Regions from separate parts of the Neorhizobium sp. T6_25 genome, predicted to be linked through region 3. Evidence: predicted binding sites of a transcription regulator. Region 3 holds the regulator's gene; each other region holds the start of a gene.
What was found. Region 3 encodes PhoB, which activates phosphate uptake and scavenging genes when phosphate is short. Its sites were predicted from a motif close to TGTCATNNANCTGTCAT; they were not measured.
Positions count from the first base shown of each region.

Region 1: C5L10_RS24485 (UDP-2,3-diacylglucosamine diphosphatase) is a predicted target of PhoB. The motif match lies at 9,001-9,017, and genes of this name have one in related genera.
Region 2: ppk2 (polyphosphate kinase 2) is a predicted target of PhoB. The motif match lies at 5,917-5,933, and genes of this name have one in related genera.

Region 1 is NZ_PVBL01000022.1:103,110-113,314, forward strand. Features, by position in the region: gene C5L10_RS24445 (hypothetical protein) at 1-1,181, shown strand, start outside; gene C5L10_RS34440 (barstar family protein) at 1,260-1,745, opposite strand; gene C5L10_RS24455 (ABC-type transport auxiliary lipoprotein family protein) at 1,749-2,363, opposite strand; gene C5L10_RS24460 (MlaD family protein) at 2,401-3,771, opposite strand; gene C5L10_RS24465 (ABC transporter ATP-binding protein) at 3,780-4,625, opposite strand; gene C5L10_RS24470 (ABC transporter permease) at 4,625-5,734, opposite strand; gene dgcA (N-acetyl-D-Glu racemase DgcA) at 5,886-6,869, shown strand; gene C5L10_RS24480 (MFS transporter) at 6,839-8,026, opposite strand; gene C5L10_RS24485 (UDP-2,3-diacylglucosamine diphosphatase) at 8,136-8,939, opposite strand; gene C5L10_RS24490 (NADP-dependent malic enzyme) at 9,172-10,205, shown strand, end outside.
Region 2 is NZ_PVBL01000012.1:16,169-26,373, reverse strand. Features, by position in the region: gene C5L10_RS17330 (DNA translocase FtsK) at 1-263, shown strand, start outside; gene C5L10_RS17325 (outer membrane lipoprotein carrier protein LolA) at 338-994, shown strand; gene C5L10_RS17320 (exodeoxyribonuclease III) at 1,106-1,909, shown strand; gene C5L10_RS17315 (cyclic nucleotide-binding domain-containing protein) at 2,077-2,532, opposite strand; gene C5L10_RS17310 (response regulator transcription factor) at 2,542-3,225, opposite strand; gene C5L10_RS17305 (L,D-transpeptidase) at 3,439-3,990, shown strand; gene leuC (3-isopropylmalate dehydratase large subunit) at 4,247-5,656, opposite strand; gene ppk2 (polyphosphate kinase 2) at 5,979-6,893, shown strand; gene C5L10_RS17285 (amino acid ABC transporter permease) at 6,979-7,797, opposite strand; gene C5L10_RS17280 (transporter substrate-binding domain-containing protein) at 7,802-8,596, opposite strand; gene C5L10_RS17275 (MFS transporter) at 8,764-10,044, shown strand; gene C5L10_RS17270 (nuclear transport factor 2 family protein) at 10,169-10,205, shown strand, end outside.
Region 3 is NZ_PVBL01000015.1:137,057-147,261, forward strand. Features, by position in the region: gene C5L10_RS20235 (thioredoxin family protein) at 1-612, shown strand, start outside; gene C5L10_RS20240 (outer membrane protein) at 942-1,571, shown strand; gene C5L10_RS20245 (hypothetical protein) at 1,690-2,316, opposite strand; gene C5L10_RS20255 (substrate-binding domain-containing protein) at 2,969-4,003, shown strand; gene pstC (phosphate ABC transporter permease subunit PstC) at 4,189-5,673, shown strand; gene pstA (phosphate ABC transporter permease PstA) at 5,670-6,989, shown strand; gene pstB (phosphate ABC transporter ATP-binding protein PstB) at 7,003-7,818, shown strand; gene phoU (phosphate signaling complex protein PhoU) at 7,864-8,577, shown strand; gene phoB (phosphate regulon transcriptional regulator PhoB) at 8,599-9,282, shown strand; gene C5L10_RS20285 (winged helix-turn-helix domain-containing protein) at 9,297-9,983, shown strand; gene C5L10_RS20290 (DNA-binding transcriptional regulator) at 10,091-10,205, opposite strand, start outside.

The sequences.
Region 1 (10,205 bases), on a different contig from region 3:
ATCGCGCCGAAGTTACCGCCGATGCGATGCGCGAAGCGCTGATCAGCGCCGGCAGCGATGCCAACCACGCCATCGAGACGACGCTGTCTGACGCCGAGAAGCGCACCCGCGACCTTTCCGAGCGGATGCGCGGCAGCATTTCGCAGTCGCTCAGCGACGTCGAGCAGCTGCTGTCGGATGCCACCACCCGCTCCGGCAGCGCCGCCGAACAGCTGCGCGACACGCTCCGGGAATCGGTTGAGGAAGCCATCAGCCGCTTCGCCGGCGCGACCGACGAAATCCGCCGCTCGGCGCAGGATATCCGCCGCGAGCTGGATACGACCCGCACCGAACTCAAGCGCGGCGCCTTCGACCTGCCGGAAGAAGCCAAGGAAAGCGCCGCCGCCATGCGGCGTGCCGTCGCCGAGCAGATCAAGGCGCTGCAGGATATCTCGGCGCTGGTCGGTCGCTCGACGCAGAACTTCGAGATCTCCGAGCCTTCGGCACCACGCCAGGCGCCTGCTCCCGCTCCGCAGCCGGCTCCGGCCCGTCCGCAGCCTCAGCCTGCCGCCGCAGCCATCCCGCAGCCGGCTCCGCCTGCGCCACGCAATGATCCCTATGCTGGAAACGCCCTGCGCGGCACGCTGCCGCTCGATCGCCAGCCACAGGCGCCCGTCGCCCGCGCGCCGGAGCCACGCGGCACCGACGGCGGCTGGATCAGCGACCTGCTGCGCGGCGCATCGCGCGACGAGGTGGCAGAAACGCCTCCGGCACCCCGTCAGCAGCCGCAGCCGGCACCACGTGCCGCCGAACCGGCCCCAGCTCCGCGCGGCAACGGCGACAACCGCAACCCGCGCCACATGGTGGAATCGCTGAATTCGCTGTCGGTCGATATCGCCCGCGCCATCGACCATGACGCCTCGGTCGACCTGTGGCGGCGTTACCAGCGCGGCGAGCGCGACGTCTTTACCCGTCGCCTCTACACGCTGAAGGGTCAGCAGACCTTCGACGAGATCAAGCGCAAGTACGACCGCGAGCCGGAATTCCGCACCGCCGTCGACCGCTATATCGCCGATTTCGAAAAGCTGCTCGCCGACGTCGCCCGCACCGACCGCGACAAGACGGTCACCCAGAGCTACCTCACCTCGGATACGGGCAAGGTCTACACGATGCTGGCCCACGCCGCCGGCCGGTTCAACTAAAGAGCCGGATCGGAACCGCGCGAAATTTAAAGCCGCCTTTCGGGGCGGCTTTTTTGTTTGGAGATAACGAAGTCCGGATCAGAGATTGATGTCAAGAAGCGGCAAAGGCAGATCGGATTTCCGGTCGCTGGAAAAGAGGACATGCAAGGCTCTCGGCGGCCTATCCCATGACTCGCCTTCGGTCACCGGCTTGGCCCACTCAGCACCGATAGCGTCGAGAGAACTCACGAACCTTTGGAAAAGATTGGGATTGTGGCGATATAAGAAGACGCCGTTCAGTATAACAATATTGATACTACCGGTTTCGATCCAAGACAGATCGCACATGGCCTCATCGAAACCGTCCCAATTAAGCTGGCTATAGGGCATGGACAAGCCGCGGATGACGGCAGCGAAGAGGTCTTCTTCTTTCGTACATCCATGAAAATCGATTTCGCGGGGTTGGACGCAGTCACTCGTCGCGCTGATCCGACGAGACAGGGCATCCCGTCGACAGTGGACTGGATCACATAGGGTCGGCCCGCGGAATTTAGAACATCCCTGAGCCGGACTTTGGCCATTGATGCATCACATCGACTTCAGCGACCAGTCGACGATCTCGGCGCCGACCTTGGCGAAGGCGCGATCCAGCGCCTCGATGAAATCGCGGTTCTCGGCGCCCGATACCGGAGACGTCGCCTTGAACACGCTCTGGGCGCGCACCGTGCCGTTGCGGTCGTTGAGGATTTTTGCCGAGATCTCGACATTGGCGAGGCGGGGGCTGCCGGCGGTGACCTCGAAGGCGCGGATATCGGTGACGACCTGGTAATCGATCGCAAGGCCCTGCCCCGGCTTGCCGACGCCGCCGAGGCGGCCGGAATTCTCGAAGGCCTCGACGAGCTTCGACTGGACGAGCGCCGGCAAGCGGTCGCCCCAGCGGGAATCGGCGAGATACTGGATTTCGGAAGCGGAAACGCGCACCACGACCTGTTCGCTGTTCAGCAATTTCAATGCCGTCGGTTCGGGTACGAGGATCTGCCGGTTGCGGGCCGAGACACCCTGGCCGGACGGGGTGATCGACAGGTCGAACGTGTCGTTGTTGGCCTTGCTGCCGCAGCCGCCCAACAGCGCCGCGACAAGCGGCAGCGCAAGCAGAACCGGGGCACGGGCCGCGCGTCGCATCAGAACCTCAGAACCGGTCATCAAAATCCCACTCTTTCCAACACTGAAAATGCCCCGCCTAGCGCCGCGTTCTGCCGTCATATTCCTTCACCGTCTCGCCGCCGAAGATCAGCCGCTGCGGGTTCTGGTCGAAATTGGTGATCGTCTGGTCGAGCGACTGCACCGTGCGGCGCGCATCGTTGACCAGCGTCTGGATGTCTCTCAGGCCGCTTGCCGAAAAGCGCGACAGGTTGTCGGCGATCGGGCCGACCCGCGCGTTGATGTTGTCGGCCACGGTGCGGAAGGATTCGAGCGTCTTGCGCGCCTCGGCGAACAGGCCCTGCGAGTCGTCGCTCGACACAAGTCCGTCCACTTTGGCAAGAATGCCGTCGACGCGGCTGGAAGCGTCATTGAGCTTCTTTGCCAGATCGGTGAAATCGCCGATCGCGCGGTCGATATCGTCCTTGCGGTGAGCGAAATTGTCGACCACGCTGCGGGCAGAGCCGATGGTCTGGCGGGCGTCCTCGGAGGCGGCGGTGATATTGCGGATCGTCGTCGCGACCTGGTCGGTATTGACGGCACCCAGCACGGTATCGGCGCGCTTCAGAAGAACCTGGGCATCCGCTCCCGCCTTCTCGAAATTGGCCGCAGCGTTGCGGACATTGGTCACTAGGTCGTCGAACTTATCCGAGGCCGTGGCGATATTGCGCGTGGCGCGCTCCGTGTTGGAGACCACGGCGTTGATCTTTTCCGCATCGATCGCGCTCACCAGCCGTTCAGCGGCTGCAAGCGTGGAGTTCAGCGTTCCGGAGACCCGGTCGATCGTTGTCGAAAGCGTCGAGAGGCTGTTCAGGAACTTGTCGATGCTGTCGGAATTCTGGGCAAGCGCCGAGGTAAAGGTTTCCACATTGCGGATTGTCTGGGTCAGCGGACCTCTGGCATCGGCGACGAAGCCTTGGATATCGCTGATCGCCGCGTCCGCTCGGTCGAGGATCTTGTCGGCGGTGGCGAGCAGGTTGGTGACGCTCGACTGCTCGGCGATCAGCACGGCCGGACGGCCGTTCTCGATCGATTTCTGGAGGATGTTCTCCTCCCCCTTAGCGCCGCCGGAAAGCTCGATATAGGCAGCCCCCGTCAGGCCCTGCACTTCGAGTGCGGCCTGGGTGGACTGGTAGACGGGCGCATCGGCCCGCACTTCGGTGAATGCGATCGAATAACGGGGATCGTCCGGGTCGATCGTGAGGCTACGCACCGAACCGACCGGAATGCCGTTGAAGCGAACCGGAGAACCGACCGACAAGCCGTTCGCCGAGCCCGGGATGCGGATCGCCAGTTCGGCCGTCGGTCCGCCGCGGCCGGATTGCGCCATCCAGTAGACGAAGCCGAAAGCGGCAGCGATCACCAGCAAGGTGAAGAAACCGACAAGGGCGTAGTTGGCTCTGGTTTCCATAGGTTACGTCACTCTTCTACTTCTGCCGCAGGCTGCTTTTCTTGGACCACGACTGACCGCGCCCGCTTGCCGCGGAAATAGGACTGTACCCATGGATCGTCACAGGCAAACATATCCTCTAGCGTACCCTCGACCAAGACCCGTTTCTCTCCAAGCACAGCAATTCTGTCGCAGACCGAGAAGAGACTGTCGAGGTCGTGGGTGACCATGTAGACGGTCAGGCCCAGCGTATCGCGCAGCCTGGCGATCAGCGCGTCGAAATCGGCAGCGCCGATCGGATCGAGGCCGGAGGTCGGCTCATCGAGGAAAACGAGGTCCGGATCGAGCGCCAGGGCACGGGCAAGTGCAGCGCGCTTGATCATGCCGCCCGACAGTTCGGATGGATATTTGTCGGCGGCGTCAGGCGGCAGGCCGACCATCTCGATCTTCAGATAGGCGAGCTCGTCCATCAGCGACTGCGGCAGATCGAGATATTCGCGCATCGGCAGCTGAATGTTCTCCTTGACCGTCAGGGCCGAGAACAGCGCTCCGTGCTGGAAAAGCACGCCGAGCCGAGTGTCGAGCGCCATGCGCTCTTCTTCGGCAACGGTGTCGTAGTCGGCGCCGAGAATGTGGATCGTGCCGGAACGGTGCGGCAGCAGGCCCAGCACGGTGCGCATCAGCACCGACTTGCCGGTGCCGGACGCGCCGACGAAGCCCAGGATCTCGCCGCGATAGATGTCGAGATTCAGATGGTCGAGCACCAGCTTGTCGCCGAAGCCGACGGTCAGGTCGCGGACCGACAGCACCACTTGCCGGCCTTTCGACTTGTCCTTGATCGCGGTCTGCGGCACCTCTTCCAAACCGTTCTCCATCAGAAATCGATCGCGGAATAGAAAAGGGCGAACATCGCGTCTATGAAGATAACGGCGAAGATCGATTTCACCACCGAGGTGGTGACGTGCTGGCCGAGCGATTCGGCGCTGCCGCCGACCTTCATGCCCTCGACGGCGGCAACGATGCCGATCGCCAGCGCCATGAACGGCGCCTTGATCATGCCTGAGGCGACGGAGGTATGGTCGATCGCCTCATGAAGGCGCGACAGATAGGTATCGAAGGTGATGCCGGAATAGGCAAGAGCAACGACGGCCGCTCCGAACAGGGCCGAAAAGTTGGCGATGATCGTCAACAGCGGCAGCGCCACGGTCAGGGCCACGAGGCGCGGGAAGATCAGCACGCCGACGGGATTGAGACCGATCACCGTCAAGGCGTCGATCTCCTCGCGCATCTTCATCGACCCGATCTCGGCGGTGATGGCGCTGCCCGAACGGCCGGCGATCATGATCGCCGTCAGCAGCACGCCGATCTCGCGAAGCTGCAGGATGCCGACCAGATCGACGACAAAAATCTCGGCCCCGAAATATCGGAGCTGGAAGGCGCCCTGCTGGGCGATGATCGCGCCGATCAGGAAGGACATCAGCACGATGATCGGCACCGCACGCACGCCCATGCGGTCGATATGGGAGACCACCGACGCCGGAGACACGCCGGCACCGCGTCCGAATTTCATCTGCGCGCCGCGAACCGCCGAGCCGAGAATATGCATGGCTGCGTAGAAATCGCCGCCGAGCGAAACCATCACTGCGCCGATCGGCGCAAACAGGCGTTCGAACAGGGTTCCCTTAGCTCCGGCGTCCGCAGGCGGCGCAGGAACGTGTTCCGGCAAGACGCCGATCAACTCCCGGATCGGGCCTTCGCCGCCCACCAGGGCCGCTTCTCCGCCCTGCCCGCCCTTGGCGGTCATCAGTCGGCGGATGAGCCAGGCGCCGGCCGTATCGACGCCGGTGATACCGGAAAGATCGATCTCCACCTTGCCCCGGTTTGCGGCATTTTCGAACCGCTCGAACTCCTTGAGCACAGGTGCTATCGTCGGGCCGCGCCATTCGCCGGCCAGTACGTATCGTTCGCCGCCGTCGCCGGGCATATTTTCGGCCTTGATTTCGGCTGGCTGGAACGTCACGTGTTTCTTTCGCGCTTAAGCGTCAGGCGTTTCAATACGATGCGGTTGATCGCACTTTCGAGACCGGCAATATAGCTGCGTCATAGGGATTTGCCACAACGGGACGCGTAAAACCATGAGCCGTCACCTCGAAGCCACAATAGAGACGTTTCCGATCGCCGGTTCGTTCACGATTTCCCGCGGCTCCAAGACCGAGGCGGAGGTCATCACCTGCGTCGTCCGTGAGAACGGCGTTTCCGGCCGTGGCGAATGTGTGCCTTACAAGCGTTATGGCGAGAGCCTGGACGGCGTGATGGCGGAGCTCGAAGCGGTCTCCGATGCTATCCGCGCCGGTCTGAGCCGTGCAGAACTGCAGAGGCGGATGAAGCCCGGCGCCGCCCGAAATGCCGTCGACTGCGCTCTCTGGGACCTCGAGGCAAAGCTCGGCGGGCAGCGCGTCGCCGACATGATCGGCGCCACCAGCCGCAAACCCTTCGTCACCGCTTTCACATTGTCGCTGGGGGAACCGGAGGACATGGCGGCCGAAGCTGCAAGGAACGCGCAACGTCCGCTCCTCAAGGTCAAGCTCGGAACCGACGATGACGAGGCGCGGCTGAGGGCCGTTCGCGACGCCGCGCCGGCCGCGCGGATCATCGTCGATGCCAACGAAGGATGGACCGAGGAAAACCTCGCCCACCACATGGCGATTGCCGCGGAAACCAATGTGTCGCTGATCGAACAGCCATTGCCCGCCGGCCGGGATGCGGCGCTTGGCCGTATCCGCCGCCTCGTTTCCGTCTGCGCCGATGAAAGCGTGCACGCCACGGAGGACCTGGAAAGCCTTCGCGACCGGTACGACGCGGTCAACATCAAGCTCGACAAGACCGGCGGACTGACCGAGGCGCTGGCGATGAAGGCGGAAGCACAGCGGCTCGGATTTGCCGTGATGATCGGCTGCATGGTCGGCTCCTCGCTTGCCATGGCGCCGGCCGTGTTGCTGGCCCAGGATGCCGACTATGCGGATCTCGACGGGCCTCTGCTGCTTTCCCGCGACCGGCCGGACGGGCTGCGCTACGAAGGTTCCCTCGTCTATCCGCCGGAAGCGACCCTCTGGGGCTGAATTCTTGCCGCAAGCGCGATGATCGACAGGCCGACCAGCGCCAGGACCGACATCGCCACATAGCTCGTCGGGCCGAACTGGCGGTAGAGTACGCCGGAAAGCACCGTCGCAAGCGCCAGAAAGACGCCGTTGTAGAAGACATAGGCGCCCTGCATCGAGGCTTCCTGGTCTTCGCGCACTGCCTCGACCAGCCGGTGCTGGATGCCGATATGGACAAAGGCGAACGTGAAGGCGTGGGTGGCCTGCAGCGCCAGATATCCCCAGAAGTCGAGCGGCATCGGAAAGAGCGTCCAGCGGACCACCGCGACCGCGCACCCGATCCGCATCAGCGTCCAGGGAGAAATCCGCCTGGCGATCCAGCCCCCCGCGAAAAAGACGAAGATCTCCGACACGACGGCCGCGCTCCACAGGACGCCGATCGAGCCGCTCGAAAACCCGATCTGCTGCCAATGAATGGTGCCGAACGTATAGAACATGCCGTGCCCTGCCTGCGCCACCGATGCGCCGATCATCAGCACGTGCAGGTCGAGCCTTCTGAGCGAGCTTGGCTGAGGCATCCTGTCTGGGTCCGGCCTTGCAACCGCCCGGCCGAGCTTCGGAGCCGCGAAGGCAACGGCGACGGTCAGGAGAAAACCGAAAGCTATCGCCCACGGAATAGCCTGGAAACCCCAGAAGCCGCGGAGTTCTCCGACGAGGAGGGCCACGGCCACGAAGCCGACGGATCCCCAGACGCGCATCGAACCATACTGAAAACCCCAGCGCCGGACCCCGCTGACGGCAATCGATTCGACGATCGGCGCATAGGGTGCGAAGACCGCCGCCTGAACGGCGATGAGGGTGAGAACCGGCCAGAAATCGCGGGTGAAGAACATGGCGAATGCCGTCAACAACGACAACGCGCCGGACCAGGCGAGCATCAGGGTCCGTTCCGTCATCCGGTCGGCAAGCAGGCCGGCAACCGGGGCGGCAGCCACGCGCAGGAAAAGCTGGGCTGCGAGCACGAGGCCGATTTCGAATTCGGTAAAGGCAAGCCCGTCGAGCCAGACGGGCAGATAGGGCAGAATCACTCCGTTCACCCCGAGCGGCGCCCCATAGGCGATCGCACAGCGCAACTGGAAGAACCGGGGCGCTGTCTGCGCCGTATTTGAGGGAATCACGATTTCACGGGTGGGTTGCTGAAGTTTCAGCTTACCTAACACACACCCTTGTGCCTGCCTATGGCAAGATATAGCCCTCTGGCAGGCCCGTCCATCTGTTGCAGGCCGCTCAGGCGGCCCGCATGTCCTCGATGGATTGCGGCGCCGGCAAGGACTTGATTTCCGCCGTGGCGGCCATGTTCTGCCAGGAAATCAATTCCAGCGTGCCGTCGAAATTCTCGGCGATCGCCGTGCAGCTCTCCACCCAGTCGCCGGTATTGACGTAGTGGATGCCGTCGATGTCCTCCATGACGGCGTGATGGATATGGCCGCAGATGACGCCATCGACATTGTTGCGGCGGGCTTCGTCGGCGACGACCCGCTGGAACTCGCCGATGAAATTGACCGCGTGCTTGACCTGCAGCTTGGCCCAGGCGGAGAAGGACCAGTATGGCATGCCGAGGCGGCGGCGGATGGCGGCGAGCCCGATATTGATGACGATCGCCGCGTCATAGGCCCAGTCGCCGAGATAGGCGAGCAGGCGGGCGTTGCGGACCACGACGTCGAACTCGTCGCCATGCAGGACCAGGTATTTCTTGCCGTCGGCCATTTCGTAGATTTCGCGCTCGGCGACTTCGATGCCGCCGAAATGCGTGCCCGGGAAGGAACGCAGGAATTCGTCGTGGTTGCCGGGGATGTAGACGATGCGGGTGCCCTTGCGCGCCTTGCGCAACAGCTTCTGGACCACGTCGTTGCAGCCCTGCGGCCAATACCAGTTGCGCTTCAGCCGCCAGCCGTCGACGATGTCGCCGACCAGGAAAATGGTATCCGCTTCATGATAACGCAGGAAATCCAGGAGGAAGTCCGTTCGGGCTGCCTTGGAGCCCAGATGAACGTCCGAAATGAAGAGCGTTCTGAAATGTCTTGTATCCATCTCACCGGTCACGAAGTCGTCCTTTCGCTGCCGCTTCTGTTGGCTTCAAAACCAGACTCGTGTTTCAGGATGATGACAGGGGCTGGGAAAGGTCCGTTTCGACGCCTGATCGACGCTGTTCCAATTTCCGCCATGACCGCAAATTAGCTGCTGTTGCTTTGGGTCGTTTGATGTAATGAGGGGTTTCTCCTTTCGACCCCTCAAAGACAGAACAAGCAAGCCAGGAGGAAACATGAACGCGCAGGATAAACCGAAGTCGCCGGCCATGCCGGTCAGCGGCGATCTCGACGAGCAGGCGCTGTTCTTCCACCGCTATCCGCGGCCCGGCAAGCTGGAGATCCAGGCGACCAAGCCGCTCGGCAACCAGCGCGATCTGGCCCTTGCCTATTCTCCGGGCGTTGCAGCCCCATGTCTGGCGATCCGCGACAACCCGGACTTGGCCGCGGACTATACCGCCCGCGCCAACCTCGTCGCTGTCGTCTCCAACGGTTCGGCCGTGCTTGGGCTCGGCAATATCGGTCCGCTGGCCTCCAAGCCGGTCATGGAAGGCAAGGCCGTCCTCTTCAAGAAGTTCGCCGGCATCGATGTGTTCGACATCGAGATCGACGCGCCCGGCATCGAGGCGATGGTCTCAACCGTTTCGGCGCTCGAGCCGACCTTCGGCGGCATCAACCTCGAAGACATCAAGTCTCCGGAATGTTTCGAAGTCGAACGCCGGCTGCGCGAAAAGATGAACATCCCGGTCTTCCACGACGACCAGCACGGCACGGCGATCATCGTCGCCGCCGCAGTCCTGAACGGGCTGGAACTCGCCGGCAAGAACATCGCCGACGTAAAAATCGTGACCTCGGGCGCAGGTGCCGCAGCACTCGCCTGCCTGCATCTCCTCGTTTCGCTCGGCGCGAAGAAAGAAAATATCTGGGTCCACGACATCGAAGGCCTCGTCTATGACGGGCGCAATACGCTGATGGACGAGTGGAAGGAAATCTACACCCAGAAGTCAGACAAGCGTGTGCTTGCCGACAGCATCGGCGGTGCCGACGTGTTTCTCGGTCTGTCCGCCGCGGGTGTACTGAAGCCCGAACTCCTGGCACAGATGGCCGAAAAGCCCCTGATCATGGCGCTTGCCAATCCGACGCCGGAAATCATGCCCGAGCTTGCCCGCGCCGCCCGTCCCGACGCGATGATCTGCACCGGCCGTTCGGACTTCCCGAACCAGGTCAACAACGTGCTGTGCTTCCCCTACATCTTCCGCGGCGCGCTCGA
Region 2 (10,205 bases), on a different contig from region 3:
ACGACGAGGACGGTGACGGTTCCGGCCCGGCCGGCATGTCCAACCTCGCGGAGTCGGACGACCCTTACGATCAGGCGGTGGCGATCGTGCTGCGGGACGGCAAGGCGTCCACGTCCTATGTCCAGCGCCGTCTCGGCATCGGCTACAACCGTGCCGCTTCGCTCATCGAGCGGATGGAGCAGGAGGGGCTGATCGGGCCGGCCAACCACGCCGGCAAACGCGAAATCCTGGTGCCGACCGAGGGCGACATCCTCGAACGGTAAGGCTTTCGTGATCGCCACGGGCCGGCCATCAAGCCGCCGCCTTTGGTGCGGAGGAGTAACGAAAGGAGACCAGAATGAAGAACGAAAAGACCATCCTTTCAAACGTCAATTCCAGCGCGCTCGGCCGCCGGCAATTTTCGCTGGGGCTTGCGGGCCTGGCCGCGGCCGCCTTTGCGCCCAACCTCGGTTTCGCCCAGAGCGCCGGCAGCGCGGCAGCCCAGAAGATCGCGGACCATTTTTCCTCGGTCAAAACCATGATGGGCGAATTCGTGCAGTTCGGGCCGCGCGGCGAGCAGACCGGCGGCAAATTTTTTATCGAGCGTCCCGGCAAGCTGCGCTTCAATTTCGAGGATCCGTCGCCGATCCGCGTCATCGCGGACGGCAATAACGTCGTCATCGGCAATATGAAGCTCAAGACCTGGGATATCTATCCGCTCTCCAAGACGCCGCTCAGCCTGCTGCTCGCGAGCCGCATCGACCTCGGCAACCAGATGGTCCGCAACGTCAAGGAAGAGTCCGATCTCACCACGATCGTGCTGGGCAACAAGACCGTGTTCGGCGATTCGACCATCACCATGATGTTCGATTCCAAGACCTACGATCTGCGCCAGTGGACGATCACCGATGCCCAGAACAAGGATACGTCGGTGATGATCTACAACGTCCAGAACGGGGTCAAACTCGACGATAAGGTCTTCATCATTCCCTATGAGGACGTCCGCAAGGGCTGACCGCGGCAGGACCTGAAATCAATGAAGGGCTGCGCTTGATTGCGCGGCCCTTTTCGCTTCTCAGGGGCCACAAAATTTCCTAAAGCTCGCGGCAGAGCCCCGAGGGATATCATGACATTTTCGATCACGACCTGGAATATCAACTCCGTGCGGCTGCGCATGCCGATCGTTCAGCAGTTCCTCGTCCGTCACAAGCCGGACATCCTCTGCCTGCAGGAAATCAAGTGCCAGGAGCCGGAGTTTCCGCTGCAGCCGCTGAAGGATCTCGGTTACCAGCACATCATCATCCACGGCCAGAAGGGCTATCACGGCGTCGCCATCGCTTCGAAAGTGCCGCTCCTCGAAGACCATCGCCAGAACTACTGCAATGTCGGCGATGCGCGGCACATCTCGGCGCTCTTCGAGCGCGGCTCGCGGCGGATCCGCCTGCATAATTTCTACGTGCCCGCCGGCGGCGACGAGCCGGATCGGACGATCAATCCGAAATTCGGCCACAAGCTGGATTTCATCGAGGAGATGAAGGCGCTGAAGGCCGACGCCATGCCCGGTATTTCCTCGATCCTCGTCGGCGACCTCAATATCGCGCCGCTGGAGCACGACGTCTGGTCGCACAAGCAGCTCCTGAAGATCGTCAGCCACACGCCTGTCGAGACCGAGGGCATGAAGGAGATCATCGCCAAGGGCGGCTGGCTCGACCTGATGCGCCAGCACACGCCGGAGCCGGAGAAGATCTACACGTGGTGGAGCTACCGCGCCAAGGACTGGGAAGCAGCGAACAAGGGCCGCCGGCTCGACCATATCTGGTCCTCGCCCGACCTCGGCCCGTTCCTCGATCACATCGACGTGCTGAAGGAGGCCCGAGGCTGGAACCAGCCTTCGGACCATGTGCCGGTGACGGCGGTGTTCAAGTTCTGACGTCGTGCCCGGCCTGTGGATCCTCGGGTCAAGCCCGAGGATGACGAAAACAAAGGATGTGCCTTACCGTCAAATCCGCCTGAGGAGCATCAAGGTCGTCATCCTCGGGCTTGACCCGAGGATCCAGACACGAGGCTGGACGATCAAGGGCAAAGCTCTTCCGCTTCTCAGGCAAACCGGTCCTGCATTGCCGCCGCCGCCTTGGCAAGGCCGGCGATATTGTCGCGGATGCGGTTCTCGATTACCCGGCCGACCTGCGGATATTCCTCCAGCAGGCGGTGGAACAGCGAGCGGCTGATCTTCAGGGCTTCGGAATCCTCGATCGCGATTGCGGTGAACTTGCGCTCCACCATGGTCACGAGCGCCAGCTCTGACAGCAGAGTACCGGGGCCGACCGTCGCTTCCACCTTCATCTCGCCGCTGCGGTCCGCCATCAGCAGTTCGAAACGGCCCCTGGCGACGATGAAGGCCGATTCCGCCGGGGATTTCTCCCGGAACAGCTGCTGGCCGGTCGTCACCTGCCGACGCTCGGCACCGAAGGCGACGAGGCGCAGCTGGTCGTCGTTCATGTCCCGGAACAGCGGAACCTGCGAAAGCAGGCGGATATCTTCGGTCAGCGACATCAGGGCCCTTTACGGTACGATCTTGTAGCCGCCGTTTTCAGTGACCAGGATTTCGGCGCTCGACGGATCGCGCTCGATCTTCTGGCGAAGACGGTAGACATGGGTTTCCAGCGTATGCGTAGTCACGCCGGAATTATAGCCCCAGACTTCCTCCAGGAGGACATCGCGGGTCACTACCTTCTGGCCGGCGCGATAGAGGTAGCGAATGATCGCCGCTTCCTTTTCGGTCAGGCGAATCTTCTTGCCGTCCTCGGTGGTCAGCAGCTTCTGACTCGGCTTGAAGAGATAGGGGCCGACCGTGAAGGTGGCGTCCTCGCTCTGCTCGTACTGGCGAAGCTGGGCACGAATGCGGGCAAGCAGCACGGCGAAGCGGAAGGGTTTCGTCACATAGTCGTTGGCGCCGGCTTCGAGGCCGAGAATGGTGTCGGAATCGGTGTCGTGGCCGGTCAGCATGATGATCGGCGCCTTGAAGCCGTTCTTGCGTAGCAGCTTCACCGCCTCGCGGCCGTCCATGTCCGGCAGGCCGACATCCATGATCAGCAGGTCGATCTGGGCATTCTTGGCGGTCTGCAGCGCCTTGGCCGCATTCGCCTCCTGGAGGATTGCGAACTCGTCATAGAACGACAACTGCTCGACAAGCGTCTCGCGCAGATCGTCGTCGTCGTCCACCAGGAGTATCGTGCGCGCTGCCATGCGTTCTTGCCTTTCGTCTCGCCGTTGCGTCCAGACTGCTGTTGCAGCCAATCGAAGCGCATTTAGGGCTCCTCGACCTAAATCCCTACAGCATCGACCCAAAAATCGGAATCGATTTTCGGAAAGTACGATGTTTCGATTCAATATGCGCAGCGCTTTAGTGTGCTATGAATTCAAACGAAATCATATTCAAAGCAAAACCTTGTGAGAGAAATGCAGCGTTTTCGCGAGGGAAATCACAAAAACACTGCCGTCGTCACCGTTCGCACCGCGCCGCGTGACCGGGGCCGTGCGATCGTCTCCTTCGGCGGCATCACCGTGCCGGCGGCACTCGGGCGGTCCGGCACCTCTCCCTTCAAGCGGGAAGGGGACGGCGCAACGCCGATCGCGCCGATGCGCCTCCTCAACGGCTATGTCCGTGGGGACCGCGTGACGCTGCCCCCGACGCCGCTTTCGATGACGCGCATCGGTAAAGACCTGCTGTGGTGCGACCAGCCGGAGCACCCGTCGTATAATCGCCCGGTGAGGGCACCGTTCCGGCCAAGCCATGAGGAGATGATGCGGGCCGACGGGCTCTACGACATCTGCCTCGTGCTCGACTGGAACGTCACCTCGCGAGCCCGCAACCGCGGCTCGGCGATCTTCTTCCACCTGATCAAACCCGGCTACCAGCCGACCGCCGGCTGCATCGCCGTCAGTCTCCCCGACATGAAACGGCTGATCCGCTTCATGCGCAAAGGGACGGTGGTGAGGGTGCTGGGATAAGATAGCGGCCTGCCCCCTCACCAACAAAATCTAAGACTTAGCTGCGCTAAGATCTTGATTTTGTAACCTCTCCCGCAAGGGGAGAGGTAGGCTGCGGCAGCGCGGCTGCTCTATCTCTCCCCTTGCGGGAGAGAAAGCGATTTCAACATCTTAGCTTCAGCTAAGTGTTAGAAATCGCAAGTGAGGGGACCGTTTGCCCGAAACGAAAATGCCCGGCGCGGAGGCCGGGCATCTCGAAGTCAAATTCTTAAAAAGCCTACTTCCACTCGCGGATATCGACGAAGTGACCGGCGACCGCGGCTGCGGCGGCCATGGCCGGCGAGACGAGATGGGTGCGGCCCTTGTACCCCTGGCGGCCTTCGAAATTGCGGTTCGAGGTGGAGGCACAGCGCTCGCCCGGCTTCAGGCGGTCGTCGTTCATCGCCAGGCACATCGAGCAGCCCGGTTCGCGCCATTCGAAACCAGCATCCTTGAAGATCTTGTCGAGCCCCTCGGCTTCCGCCTGTTCCTTGACGATGCCGGAGCCCGGGACGACCATGGCGGACACGGTCGAGGCGACGGTGCGGCCTTCGACGACCTTGGCTGCGGCGCGCAGGTCTTCGATGCGGCCGTTGGTGCAGGAGCCGATGAAGACGCGGTCGATGGCGATATCGGTGATCTTGGTGCCCGGCTTCAGGCCCATGTAATCCAGCGCACGCCATTTCGAGGTGCGCTTGGTTTCGTCCGGGATATCGTCCGGGTTCGGAACGGAACCCTCGACCGAGATGACGTCTTCCGGCGAAGAGCCCCAGGAGACGATCGGCGGCAGGTTGGCGGCGTCGAGCACGACGACCTTGTCGAAATGCGCGCCTTCGTCCGTCTGCAGGGTCTTCCAGTAGTCGAGCGCCATGTCCCAGGCCTTGCCCTTCGGGGCGCGCGGCTTGTCCTTGATATACTCGAAGGTCTTTTCGTCCGGCGCGATCAGGCCGGCGCGGGCGCCGCCTTCGATCGTCATGTTGCAGACCGTCATGCGGCCTTCCATGGAGAGCGCGCGGACCGCCTCACCGGCGAACTCGATGACGTGGCCGGTGCCGCCGGCGGTGCCGATCTCGCCGATGATGGCAAGGATGATGTCCTTGGCGGTGACGCCCGGCGGCAGTTGGCCGTCGACGCGCACCAGCATGTTCTTCGCCTTCTTCTGCACCAGCGTCTGGGTGGCGAGCACGTGCTCGACTTCAGACGTGCCAATGCCGTGCGCCAGCGCGCCGAAGGCGCCGTGCGTCGACGTGTGGCTGTCGCCGCAGACGATGGTCATGCCCGGCAGGGTAAAGCCCTGTTCCGGGCCGACGATGTGGACGATGCCCTGGCGGACGTCCTTTTCCGAATAATATTCGACGCCGAAGTCGCGGGCGTTCTGGGCAAGCGCTTCCACCTGGATGCGGCTTTCCTCGTTCTTGATGCCTTCGTGGCGGTCGGCCGTGGTCGGGACGTTATGGTCCACGACGGCGAGCGTCTTTTCCGGTGCACGGACCTTGCGGCCGGCAATGCGCAGGCCCTCGAAAGCCTGCGGCGACGTCACCTCGTGAACGAGGTGACGGTCGATGTAGAGAAGACAGGTGTGGTTCTCATCCTCGGAAACGACGTGGTCGTCCCAGATCTTGTCGTAAAGGGTGCGGGGTGCGCTCATGGCTGCTGTCCGTAAAGCTGACTGAAACAGGAAATGGGTGTCCGGCAGCTTAGGGCTGCCGCAAGCTGAGGCAATCAGCTAAGTCGGTCGCAAAGCGCCCCGGATACCCGCGCGAAAAACCGTGCCGGCAGACGTTTGTGGTCCTGCAGCACGACGATATGGTTCGCGAGGCATCCGAATTTCGATCCCATGGCCGCTGCAATAGCAGTTTCCGAAGAAATCGGCAATCGAATTGCTTCGCAGAAAATCTGTCGCATCTCTGTCATAAAGCTTTCGCGGAAACGTGGTTGATCTGAGTTTCCATAAAGGAGGAATGCCCACCATGTCCGAACCCATGCAAGACCAGCTCAGCCGCATCAAGGAAGAGATCGCCGACAGCTTCGATGAAGAGCTCGAAATGCAGATGGAAGAGGACCGGCTCGACGAGCTGGTCGCCGAGGGCATGTCTGAGCCCGCCGAGGCGACGATCGACCGCCGAATCTATTTCCGCGAGCTTTTCCGCCTCCAGCACGAACTCGTCCGCCTGCAGGACTGGGTGCAGTACAAGAAGCTGAAGATGGTCGTGCTGTTCGAAGGTCGCGACTCGGCCGGCAAGGGCGGCGCCATCAAGCGCGTCACCCAGCGCCTCAACCCGCGTGTCGCCCGCGTCGTCGCGCTGCCCGCGCCGACCGAGCGCGAACAGAACCAGTGGTATTTCCAGCGCTACGTCCCGCACCTGCCGACCGCCGGCGAAATGGTGATGTTCGACCGCTCCTGGTACAACCGCGCCGGCGTCGAGCGGGTGATGGGCTTCTGCACCAAGGAGGAGCTGGAAGAGTTCTTCCGCTCGGTGCCGGAATTCGAACGCATGCTGGTCCGCTCGGGCATCATCCTCGTCAAATACTGGTTCTCGATTACCGACGAGGAGCAGGAATTCCGCTTCAAGATGCGCATCCACGATCCGCTGAAGCAGTGGAAGCTGTCGCCGATGGATCTCGAAAGCCGCGTCCACTGGGAAGAATATACCAAAGCGAAGGAAGAGATGCTCCAGCGCACCCACATTCCGGAAGCGCCGTGGTGGGTGGTGCAGGCCGTCGACAAGAAGAAGGCGCGGCTCAACATGATCTCCCACCTTCTCGCCCAGGTGCCTTACGAGACCGTGCCGAAGGAGCAGATCGACCTGCCGGGCCGCGTCCGGAACGACGACTACATCCGCCATCCGGTGCCGGCGGACATGTACGTTCCGGAAGTGTACTGAATAAACTGCGCTCTGCCGTCGTTGACGCTGCGGGGCGCTCGGCAGGGACTGAAACGGCGAGGCGGCCTTCGGGCCGCCTTTTGCGTTAGCGCTCCGTCCTACTCCGCAAACGTCCTTCGATGCCGCGCAGGGCCAGCGACAGGCCAATCGTCAGCAGCAGGTAGATATAGGTGACGATCGAATAGGTCTCGAAGAAGCGGAAGGAGCCGGCCGCATAGACCTTGGCCATCTGGGTGATGTCGGCGACGCCGAGGACCGAGACGAGCGATGAATCCTTCACCATCGAGACGAAGTCGTTGGAAAGCGGCGGCAGGATCACCCGCATCGCCTGGGGGAAGACGATCAGCCGGAAACGCTGCCAGCGGGTCAAGCCCAGCGCCTTTGCCGCCTCGATCTGGCCGATATCGACGGCCTGGAACCCGGCACGAAAGATTTCGGCGATGAAGGCTGCATAACCGATCGTCAGTGCGATGATCGCCCGCCAGAGCAGCGAGACGTCGCGCACCAGAAGCGCCTGGGCCCAGCCGCCCTCGATCAGCGGCGCCAGCGCCCAATTGTAGAGCGTCACGAAGGCCGGTGCGCCGACGAAGGCAATGTAGAAGAGCAGCACGAGGATCGGGATGCCGCGGACGAGCTCGATATAGAATCGCGCCGCCTGCCTCAGCACGACATTGCCGGAAAGCCCAGCAAGCGCGATGCCGAGCCCGAGCAGCGTCGCCAGGAGAAAGGCGGCGAGCGTCACGCCGACCGTGATGCCGATGCCCTTGGCGACGACATTGAAGACCTGGGAATAGAGGTCGTTGAGGGCGATGACCGCCGCCAGGCCGAGGCAAAGTATCGCGAAGGCGACCAGCCACCAGGGGAAATCCTGCGGCTGGGACGTTCTGCGACGCAAAGGCGCCATGCCTCTACTGGCCCATCGTGTAATCGAGGAACCACTTCTTGTTCAGCGTATCGAGCGTGCCGTCGGCTTTCAGCGCGGCGATTGCGGCGTTGACCGGCGCAACGAGATCCGAACCCTTCTTGAAGATGAAGCCGAAATCCTCGGTGCCGAGCGGCTGGCCGATCAGCTTCAAGGAACCGCCGGAAGCCTTGACGTACCCGTCACCGGCGGTGCTGTCCGTCAGCACCAGGTCGACGTCTCCCGCCTTCAACGCCTGCACTGTCGCGCCGAAGGTCTCGAACAGCTTGATCCGCGGGTTCTGCTCGTTGCCGTCGAGGATCTCGTAGACCGCCGTGTAGAACGGGCTCGTCCCGGGCTGTGCGCCGATAAGTCCGGTCCCTAGGGCGCCAAAACTCTTGGCGTCGGTGAAACGCTTCTCGTCGCCGCGCACCAGCATCAACTGCTGCGAGCGCATATAAGGATCGGAGAAATCGACCTTCTCCTTGCGGTCGTCCTTGATGGTGATGCCGGTCATGCCGATGTCGTATTGCCCGTCGGAAACGGCCTGGATCATCGCGTCCCAGCTGGTGCCCTGGTATTCGAGCTTAAAGTTCAGCCGCCTGGCGATCTCGTTCATCGCATCATATTCCCAGCCAATCGCCTTGCCGCTCTTCGGATCGACGAATTGCAGCGGCGGATAGGCGTTTTCCGTGACCACGACAACCGTCCGGCCCTTCAGGTCCGGCAGTTCGGCGGCGCTGGCGGCGGGTGCAAAGGCAAGGGCGGCAAGGCCGGAGATCAGCATACGGCGTGAGAGCATTGTGGCACTCCTGACAAATGGCTGGCGAATCCCTCTCATGAAAAGCCGGCCGATAGCAAGCGGCCGGCAGCGGGCATCTTTTTCTTGCCGCGCATGAGGGGGTCCCCTACATCCCCTTCACCGAAATACGCTGCTTCCTCTGCGGCAAATGCTTTGGAGTAAATAATTTGGTTCAGGAAAAAGAGCTAATTTCAAAGATCGTTTGGCGGCTTATGCCGTTCCTCGGCGTCCTTTATCTGATTGCCTATATCGACCGTCAGAACGTCAGCTATGCCAAGCTGGAAATGGTCGGCGCGCTCGGCATGAGCGAATATGCCTATGGTCTCGGCGCCTCGCTTTTTTTCATCGGCTATTTTCTGTTCGAGGTCCCGAGCAACCTCTTCCTCAACCGGTTCGGCGCAAGCCGCTGGTTCGCCCGCATCATGATCACCTGGGGCATTGTAACCGTGGCGCTCGCCTACACGCAGAACGCGACGATGTTCTACATCCTCCGTTTCCTGCTCGGCGTTGCGGAAGCAGGCTTCTTCCCGGGCGTCCTGTACCTGCTGACGCTCTGGTTCCCGAAGGATTATCGCGGCCGCATGGTCGGCCTGTTCATGATCTTCAGCGCGCTGGCCAATGCCGTGGGCGCCCCGATTGGCGGCATGCTGCTCGATCTCAACGGGCTGCTTGGCCATGCGGGATGGCAATGGGTCTTCCTGGCGACCGGCATTCCGGCGGTGCTCGCCGGGATCGTCACTTTCTTTTATCTCGACGACACGCCGGAAAAGGCGAAATTCCTGACGGAGGATGAAAAGCGCTGGCTGCACGATCGGCTGGCGCGTGAGAATTCCGGAATGGAGGAGCATGCAGACAACGGATTCAAGGCGCTCGTCAATCCGCGAGTGCTTCTGATGGCGCTCTGCTATATCGGCTTTCCGCTCGCTGCCTACGGCCTCAGCTACTGGCTGCCGACCATCGTCAGGGGGTTCGGCGTCTCGAACACGACGAACGGCTTCATCAACATCATTCCGTGGGTAATCGTCGCGCTCGCGCTATGGGTGGTGCCGGCCGCCGCAGACCGGGCCGAGAGCAAAACTCCCTATATTGTCGGTCCCGCCTTCGTCGGCGCGATATGCCTGGCGCTTTCGGCGCTCGTCACCTCGCCGACCTTGCAATTCACTTTCCTTTGCGTCGCCGCGGCCGGCATTTTCGCTGGCCAGCCGGTCTTCTGGAGCCTTCCCTCACGCTTCCTCAGGGGGGCGGGCGCAGCGGCCGGCATCGCGGCGATCAATTCGGTCGGCAATCTCGGCGGCTTCGTCGCACAGAACGTCGTCCCCTGGATCCGGGATTCGACCGGCAACGATATCCTGCCGATGGTCTTCCTGGCCGTCTGCCTTGCCGTCGCCGGTGTGCTCGTCATCATCGTCGGCCGAATGTTGGCGGCGAGACAGGCGATCTCCGTCTGACCGGACGTTGCCGCCATTGGTTCCCTCTGCGGAACCAATGGCGGCAAAACTGCCTGCTTCCGCGTCATCGGCGTTTCTCCTATGTCTTTGGGCAAGCCAGATCAAAACGCTTGGGAGAACGTCGATGATACGAGTCTTGAAACCTGCCGCTCTGGGTTTGG
Region 3 (10,205 bases):
CCGGTGGTGGTCGAACTGTTTACGAGCCAGGGGTGTTCGTCGTGCCCGCCCGCCAATGCCAATCTGGTCAAGCTGAGCAGCGATCCCGACATCCTGGCGCTCAGCTTCGCCGTGACCTATTGGGACTACCTCGGCTGGAAGGACATTTTCGGCAGGGAGGAGTTCACTCAGCGCCAGGTGACCTACGAACCGGCACTCGGCCAGTCGAGCCCATTCACGCCTCAGATGGTCATCAATGGCCGCACTTCCGCGGTTGGCCAGGATCTCGGTGAAGTCCGCAGCCTGATCGCAGCAGAAAAGCCGCTTGCCGGACCTGCGGTGCGCCTGAAGGGCGACACGGTCGCGATCGATGGCGGCGGCAAACCGGCTTCGCCTGCCGATATCTGGCTGATCCGCTATGATGCGGGCCTTGTCGAAGTTCCCGTGGCACGCGGCGAAAATGCCGGCGAGACACTGCCCCATGCACATGTGGTGCGCCAACTGACGCATCTTGGGCTATGGGACGGCAAGCCACAAAGCCGGACGATCCCGCCGGCAAAGCCCAACGAGAAACGTGCTCTGCTCGTCCAGGAGCGCAATGGCGGCCAAATTCTTGCGGCGGCGACGGATTGATGAAGAGCGGAGACGGCGCGCTAAAGCTGCGTGCTCCTCTGATGTCCACATCATCCGTAGAGAACCTGTTCCGGCGCCGCTGCTTCAATCCATCGGCGCGGGACCCTGCTCCCGATGCTGTTACACTTGTTGATCGGTTCTCTGCCACTCGCGGCCGGCGAGTTAAGGAAGTGTTTATGAATTCGTGAAAAATGAATGGATACTTGCCGGCGGTCCGGGCCTGAGGGGCTTGGTTGGGATGACCGAGACTGCCGCGCGGTGCGTAACCTTTTGAGTAACCGCCTGCATGTGTTCGCGACGCAGGTGCTGTACGGAGTAAAGCCAAGACCATGAACAAGAAGCCCTTCGCCCTGGCGATCTTCGCCGCATCTTTCGCCACGCCCCTCTGGGCTGCCGACCTCGCGCCCTATTCCGAACCGCCGGCCTATAACGAACCTGCCGGCGCGCCGAAGGCGGGCTGGGGGGGCGCCTATGTCGGTGCCGATCTCGGCATGGCATCCCGCAAGCTGAACCCGTTCGATGGCGACAAGGGCCTCGTTCTCGGCGCTCACGGCGGCTACAACATGGACCTCGATTCCGGCGTCGTCGGCGCGGAAATCGAAGCCTCGCATCTCGGCAACGTGGAAAGCCGCGTACCGGGCGGCAAGATCACCGAAAAGGGCCGCGTGGCCGCCAAGGCCAAGGCTGGCGTCGGCTTCAACCAGACGCTCGTCTACGGCACCGCGGGTGCTGCGCTCACCAGCTTCGGCGGCAAGAACGGCACGTCCGGTCCGGACGGCTGGAAGCCGGGCTGGATCCTGGGCGCGGGCGTCGAGCAGAAGCTCACCGACAACCTGTCGGCCCGGGTCGAATACAATTACACCATGACCAACGACGTCCGCAGCACCTCCGGCGGCGTCTCCTCCAGGACCGACGTGCGCGACCAGACGCTCAAGGCTGGCGTGAACTACAAGTTCTAGTCCCGCAAAAAAACTCTCCGGATCCATCGGATCTGGAGAGGGCATTGTTGCGGTTCGACAATCTATAAAGCGCCGTATGCCGGAAGGCCTACGGCGCCGTTGGTATAATGGGCGGTTCTCAGAGAGCCGCGTCGGTGTCGAGCTGGTCGCGGACCTGGTCGATCTTGCCGACGGCCGGCCCCACGCCAAGCTCGTCCTGCGCCCACCCGAAGGCCTCGTCGCTCACCGGTGCGCCCGCGAAATCCTCCAGCGCATCGCGAAGTGCTGCCTCGCCGAGCTCGGGATCGGTGGCGGCAGGATCGATGCCGTTCGTCAGTTCGTATTGCGCATAGGCGTTCACGTAGGCCGAGAGCGAGGTCATCCGCGGATCGTTGGTGTTGAGATAGGCGTGGTAGTTGCGCTTCAGTGAGCTTAGGCCTGCCACTTTTGCGGCCTGCGGCTTGGCTTTCTCCGCTGGCGTTGCCTTCGAGACCTTGCGGTCGGCATCCTTCTTCGTCCGCTCTTTGCCGGAGCCGAGACTGGCCGAGTTCGACCGGCTCTTGCCGGAATTCCCATGGTTCGAGACGTCGTCGCGACCACCGCCCTTGCCGCCGCCGTTTCCGCCGCCGCCACCATTACCGCCGCCGTTACCGCCGCCATTGCCATCCTTGGCCAAGGCGAGGTCCGGAAATCCGGTTACGCCTCCACCGACGGACACTGCGGCGAGCGCAAGGACGACGATGCCGTTCTTGAGGACCTTGTTCATGTTCATCCATCTCCTGATATGCATTGCCAAAGCCACAAGAAGCTTTGCGCTTCGCGGCTTTTCGGATGCCGTACATTCTGGCGCAGAGGCGGATATAAATCCATGGGATTAGGACCAATGAGCCTGCCTTCGGGACCAAGGTCCGGTGGGGCGGGGACATTGGTCTCATCGGGAGCCTGCACCAATCTTCATGGAAGCCGTACGACACTGCCGCGAGGACGACGATGCTGATCGATGCAAGGTGTGAGGCGGCCACGGATCCGCGGGGTGATGCCCTCCGAGGGGTCTCGACGCTGAAGATCGATCCGTTCAATCGCGCGGCGCTCTACAAGTACGAGTCCTGACGGAGGAGGCGGGGCGTGAGCCATAAAATTCCGAAACGCACGCTCTTGAAGGCGATATCGCGGGGGGCCTATCTTCCTGGGCTTTCCCATCTGGGGAATGACCGCGCCGCCGGTGATCCTCGCCAATATTGCTGTCATAACCCATATCCGTCCTTTCTGCCGGAGCGGGCACGGAGGGTGCAAACCTGTGCAAATGCTGGGGCGCGTCCTTTTCACAAATGAAATAAATCTGTCACAAAACTGTAATGAGCAACAGATAGAGGGTAGCCGACGCCCAAGCGTCAATCCGAATTCCAAGGGAGAAATCCATGAAGAAGTATCTAGGAAGCTGCGCTGTAGCCGCAATTCTGCTGGCCACCGCAGGCGTCGCAACGGCTCGCGATCAGGTTCAGGTTGCCGGTTCCTCCACCGTTCTTCCCTATGCGAAGATCGTTGCGGAAGCTTTCGGCGAAGCCTTCCCGAAGTTCAAGACCCCGATCGTCGAGTCGGGCGGCACCGGCGCCGGCCTCAAGGAATTCTGCAAGGGCGTCGGCGAAGCCACGATCGACATTGCAAATGCTTCCCGCGCGATCAACAAGTCTGAAGCCGAAGCCTGCAAGGCGGCCGGCGTCACCGACGTCCAGGAAATCCGCATCGGCTACGACGGTATCGTTTTCGCGACCGCCAGCAGCAACGGCGACATGAAGCTCGAGCCGAAGGACATCTACAAGGCTCTCGCCGCTCAGGTCGTTGTTGATGGCAAGCTCGTCGCCAACCCCTACAAGAACTGGTCGGAGATCAACCCGACGCTTCCGAAGGGCCCGATCGCCGCCTACATCCCGGGCGAAAAGCACGGCACGCGCGAAGTTTTCGAACTGAACGTTCTTGCTGCAGGCTGCAAGGATTCCGGCGCAACCGACGTCATCGCCAAGGAGCTCGCTGAGAAGGCCGCCCAGACCAAGGCTTGCGTTGCTGTTCGCAAGGACGGCGTTGCCGTGGACATCGACGGCGACTACACCGAGACGCTCGCTCGTATCGCTGCCAACAAGACCGGCGTCGGCGTATTCGGCCTCGCTTTCTACGAAAACAACGCCGACAAGCTGAAGGTCGCCACCATGCGCGGCATCAAGCCGACCGCAGCCACGATCGCTGACGGCACCTATCCGGTTTCCCGTCCGCTGTTCTTCTACGTCAAGAAGGCTCACCTGGGCGTCGTCCCGGGCCTCAAGGAATACGTCGAGTTCTTCCTCTCCGACGACATGATCGGCCCTGACTCGCCGCTCATCGAGTACGGTCTGGTTGCCGCTCCGGACGCCCAGCGCGAACAGGCCCGCAAGGACTTTACCGCTGGCAAGACCATGTAATCAAAAGAACGGCGCCGCTCCTGGCGGCGCCGTTTCTCTCCGACCGCAGGCTTTTGCCTCGGTGGGGAATCGTCGGTTTTGCGGCGATGGTGTTGCGCGAGGCGCGACGGCGATGCGATCGGTTCCGATGAACGGAGCTGGGCGGTGATGGGTTGCCGCCGAAGGCGGTACGCCGGGGGATTATGATGAACACATCACTAATATTGTTGATTTTGGCGATAATCGGCATAGCCGGTTACGTCGCCGGTGCCCGGTATGCAATGGCACTGGTCGGAGGAATTTCCTCCAAACTTCATTCGCGGCCTGGATATTACGGTTCTTTTGTCGCCGTCTGGGCGATCTTGCCGGCCGTCGTCATTCTTTTTGTCTGGCTGGTCGCCAGCCCCATGTATATCAGCTCCTCGGTGCGCGGTGCGTTTCCCGAAGAGGTGAAAACCCAATCGCAGGCCGAGCAGGGCCTGAGCTACGGCATGATTACCTCGATTGCCCGCGGCATGAATGCGCTGACTGGCGACGAAATCGCCCGCATCGAGAATAATCCGGTGGAGCTTCGTGCTGCGCTTGGCGCCAAGGGCGTTCCGCTTGCGGGTGATCCGCAGCCCTTCATGGTCAAGGCCGCTGCCGAGCTGAACAGGATGACCTTCGTCAGCCGTATCCTCATGACGATCATTGTTCTGGGGGCTTCCATCGGCGGCGCCCTCTTTGCTTATCGCCAGATCGCGCCGCGCTTCCGCGCCCGCAACCGGGTGGAAAAAGTGATCCTCGGCAGCCTCGTCGTCGCGTCTTCGATCGCCATTCTGACCACCGTCGGCATCGTCGCATCGATGCTGACGGAAGCTGCCCACTTCTTCACCGCCATTCCCGCCTGGGAATTCTTCTTCGGCACGGTATGGGACCCGCGTTTTGCCGCTGCGGGTTCGGGTGGCTCCGAAGGTCAGTTCGGTCTCATTCCGCTGCTGCTCGGCACGCTCTATATCGGTTTCGTCGCGATGCTCTTCGCGGTTCCGATCGGTCTCTTTTCGGCAATCTACATGTCGGAATATGCTTCGCCGAAGGTCCGCTCGGTTGCCAAGCCGCTGCTCGAAGTGCTCGCCGGCATTCCGACCATCGTCTACGGCTTCTTCGCATTGACGACGGTCGGTCCGTTCCTTCGCGACATTTCTTCGCAGCTGAACGGCCTCGTCACCGGCGACTATGCCAACTTCATACAGGCACAGAGCGTTCTGACGGCTGGTTTCGTCATGGGCATCATGCTTATCCCCTATGTGTCCTCGCTATCGGACGACATCATCACGGCAGTGCCACGTGCCCTGCGTGACGGCTCGCTCGGTCTCGGCGCCACTCGGTCGGAAACCATCAAGAAGGTCGTCCTGCCGGCAGCTCTGCCGGGTATCGTCGGCGCTCTCCTGATGACCGCATCGCGCGCCGTCGGCGAAACCATGATCGTCGTGCTTGCGGCCGGTGTTGCCGCCCGCCTGCAGATCAATCCGTTCGAGCCGATGACGACCGTGACCGTCAAGATCGTCAACCAGCTGACGGGTGACCTTGAGTTCACCTCGCCGCAGACCCTGGTTGCCTTCGCGCTGGGCATCACGCTGTTCGCCATCACGCTTTGCCTCAACATCTACGCGCTCTATATCGTGCGCAAATACCGGGAGCAGTACGAATGACCGATGTGGTTTCTCCCGCCGCCGGCATCCCCAAGGCCAAGTCCGTCCGTCGCGATATCGGCATCAAGGGCCGCTACGCCGCCGAGCGTCGCTTCCGCGCCTATGGCATCGCCGCGCTTTCCTTCGGCATCATCTTCCTGATGCTTCTCCTGTGGTCGGTGGTCTCCAAGGGATACACCGCCTTCCAGCAGACCATGATCACCATGCCGGTCGAGTTCTCGCAGCAGATCATCGACCCGCAGAACGAAAGGGCCACCAACCCGCAGAAGCTGATGACGGCGAACTATCCGGTCGTCGCCCGCAACGCGCTCGCCAAGCTGCTCAACGTCAGCGTGGACGACCGTGTCGCAGCCCGCGCAGTCAGCCAGATGCTGTCGGATGGTGTCCGCGTTCAGCTGCGTGACCTGGTGGTCGCCAATCCGGCGATCATCGGAACGACGCAGACGGTAAGACTGCTCGCCTCCGGCGATATCGACTCGGCCTACAAGGGCCAGATCGACCTCAACGTCGGCCAGGAGAACCGCAAGATCAACGACCAGCAGCTCGGTTGGATGACGCAGCTCTCCGACAGCGGTGCGCTTGCCAAGCATTTCAACAGCGGCATTTTCGTCAACGGCGCATCGAGCCGTCCGGAAGCCGCCGGCGTCGGCGTCGCGCTCATCGGCTCGTTCTACATGATGCTGATCGTGCTTGTCCTGGCGCTGCCGATCGGCGTCGCCGCCTCGATCTATCTCGAGGAGTTCGCCCCGAAGAACAAGTTCACCGACCTGATCGAGGTGAATATCAACAACCTCGCGGCCGTTCCCTCGATCGTCTACGGTCTTCTCGGTCTGGCGGTCTTCGTCAACTTCATGGGCCTGCCGCGTTCCGCCTCCTTCGTCGGCGGTCTGGTGCTCACCCTCATGACGCTGCCGACGATCATCATCGCGACCCGCGCGGCGCTGAAGGCCGTGCCGCCTTCGATCCGGGCGGCGGCCCTCGGGCTCGGCGCATCGAAGATGCAGACGATCTTCCACCATGTCCTGCCGCTTGCCATGCCGGGCATCCTGACCGGCACCATCATCGGCCTGGCCCACGCACTCGGCGAAACCGCGCCGCTGCTGCTGATCGGCATGGTGGCCTTCGTCGCCAACTATCCGACCACGCCGCTTGACCCGTCGACGGCGCTGCCGGTCCAGATCTACATGTGGGCGAACGAAGCGGAGCGCGCGTTCGTCGAGCGTACCTCGGGAGCAATCATCATCCTGCTCCTGTTCCTCATCCTAATGAATGTTGGCGCAATTCTCTTGCGGCGTCGCTTCGAGCGGCGCTGGTAGAAGGAGTATGACAATGAATATGATGTCAGAATCGGCAGTAGAAAAGGCGCTGGACCAAAAGATGAGCGATGCTTCCCACAAGATGATCGGCAAGGACGTTTCGGTTTATTACGGCGAAAAGCGTGCGCTTTTCGACGTCAACCTCAACGTCCGCGAAAACACTGTGACGGCTCTCATCGGTCCTTCCGGCTGCGGCAAGTCCACCTTCCTGCGCTGCCTCAACCGCATGAACGACACGATCGAGAATTGCCGCGTCACAGGCAAGATCACCCTCGACACGGACGATATCTACGACAATAACATCGACGTCGTGGAACTTCGCGCCCGCGTCGGCATGGTGTTCCAGAAGCCGAACCCGTTCCCGAAGACCATCTACGAGAACATTTCCTACGGTCCGCGCATCCACGGTCTTTCCAAGAACAAGGCCGACATGGACCAGATCGTCGAGGCGAGCCTGCAGCGCGCCGGTCTCTGGGGCGAAGTGAAGGATCGCCTGCACGAATCCGGCACCGGCCTCTCCGGCGGCCAGCAGCAGCGTCTGTGCATCGCCCGTGCGATCGCCGTGTCGCCGGAAGTCATCCTCATGGACGAACCCTGCTCGGCTCTCGACCCGATCGCGACCGCCAAGGTTGAAGAACTCATCCATGAGCTGCGTGCCAACTACACGATCGTGATCGTGACGCATTCGATGCAGCAGGCTGCCCGCGTGTCGCAGCGCACCGCCATGTTCCATCTCGGCCAGCTCGTCGAGGAGAACGACACCGACAAGATGTTCACCAATCCCGACGATCAGCGCACCCAGGATTACATCATGGGCCGTTTCGGCTGATCCAGCCGATTGTGCCGCCTGAAAATCAATTTTGAGGACTAGAAGATGGCATCGACCCATATCCTGTCGGCTTATGACGACGAACTGAAATACCTGAGCCGCCGCATTTCCGAAATGGGTGGCCTCGCCGAGCAGATGTGCTCGGACGCCGTGCGGGCGCTGGTCAATTCCGACGCCGCACTCGCCCAGAAGGTCATCTCCGACGACGTGATCCTCGATCACGCCGAGCGCGAGATCGGCGACAAGGCGATCATCACGATCGCCCGCCGCCAGCCGGTTGCAGCCGACCTTCGCGAGATCGTCGGTTCGCTGCGCATCGCCTCCGATCTGGAGCGCGTCGGCGACCTTGGCAAGAACACCGCCAAGCGCGTCATCGCGGTTCAGGGCACCGGCGTTCCGCGCAAGCTCGCCCGCGGCCTCGAACATCTCTCCGATCTCGCCCTCGTGCAGCTCAAGGACGTCCTCGACGTCTATGCGACGCGTTCGGCGGAAAAGGCCGAGGCGATCCGCAGCCGCGACGAGGAAATCGACGCGATGTACACCTCGCTGTTCCGCGAACTCCTCACCTACATGATGGAGGATCCGCGCAACATCACCACCTGCACGCATCTTCTGTTCTGCGCCAAGAACATCGAGCGTATCGGCGACCACGCCACCAACATCGCCGAGACCATCTACTACATGACGACAGGCGCCCAGCCGGAAGGCGATCGTCCGAAGGACGACTCGTCGAACACGCTCGGCGCGATCACCGAATAGAACTGACGGAGCAGGCCAAGAATGCTGCCGAAAATCGCTGTCGTAGAAGACGAAGAGGCGCTGAGCGTGCTTCTTCGCTACAATCTGGAAGCCGAGGGTTATGAGGTCGATACCGTTTTGCGGGGCGACGAAGCCGAAATTCGGCTTCAGGAGCGGGTACCGGACCTTCTGATCCTGGACTGGATGCTGCCCGGCGTTTCCGGCATCGAACTCTGCCGCCGGCTGCGCATGCGCCCGGAAACCGAGCGCCTGCCGATTATCATGCTGACGGCCCGCGGCGAGGAGAGCGAACGTGTTCGCGGCCTCGCCACCGGCGCCGACGACTATGTGGTAAAACCCTTCTCGACGCCGGAACTGATGGCGCGCGTCAAGGCCATGCTGCGCCGGGCCCGTCCGGAGGTGCTCTCAAGCGTTCTCCGTTGCGGCGATATCGAACTTGATCGGGAAACCCATCGCGTCCACCGCAAGAGCCGCGAAGTGCGTCTGGGCCCGACCGAATTCCGCCTGCTCGAATTCCTGATGGCGGCGCCGGGGCGGGTCTTTTCCCGCTCGCAGCTTCTGGACGGCGTCTGGGGCCATGACATCTACGTCGACGAGCGTACGGTCGACGTCCATGTGGGAAGACTCCGCAAGGCACTCAACTTCTCCAACATGCAGGATGTCATCCGCACCGTCCGCGGCGCCGGATACTCCATGGAAACATAGTTGGTGGCCACGAGATGAGCGCGCGGGTCCTGTTGGTCGACGACGACGAGTCGTTCCGCCTGATATTGCGGAAAGCCCTCGTGGCCGACAGCTTCGTCGTATCGATGCTGGCAAGTGGAGCCGAGATCTCAAATCGCTTGAAAGCGGTTCCGCCGGATATCCTGGTCATGAGTTCGGATCTTCCGGGCGTGCGAGGTCTCGAGGTGTGCCGCGAGGTGCGTCTCGACCCTGTCCTGTCGCGCCTTCCGATCATCCTCCTTGTGCCGTCGGGTGGCGAAGGCCTTCACCTCATAGCACTCGCGGCGGGTGCCGACGATTGCCTCCTAAAGCCATTCTCCCCGGTCGAGCTCGTTGTCCGTGTGAAGAACCTGCTCAGGCGCGTGAACCCGGCGCTTCTCGACCATATGCTGAAGGTCGGCGATCTCACGCTTGACCGGGAAGCCCATCGGGTTCACCGGCAGAAACGTGAGGTCAAGCTCGGGCCGAAGGAGTTCAAGCTCCTTGAATTCCTGATGCGGACGCCGGGCAAGGTCTATTCCCGCTCGGAGCTCAAGGCGTCCCTATGGGGCGACGACACGACTGTCGATGAGCGCGCCATCGATGTCCATATCGGCCGGCTTCGCAAAGTCATCAGCCTCGGCAAGTCCGACAACGTGATCCGGACCGTGCGCGGCGCCGGATACGCATTGGGCGATTTCTGACGCCGTCTCGTTGGACTTGAGTCCAACCTTTATTCTGACCGTCTCATTGCGACCCGGCGGACCATTGCCATGGAGGCTGGCGAAGCAGCATTCGGCGTCTATTGAAACTATGCAGCGCCTTTCACCAACGCCTCCGCCGTACCTTGCGGGTCGACCGCAATCACCTTCAGATATGCCTTTGCCGGCTGGTCCGGTTCGGATCGGCCTTGCTCCCAGTCGCGC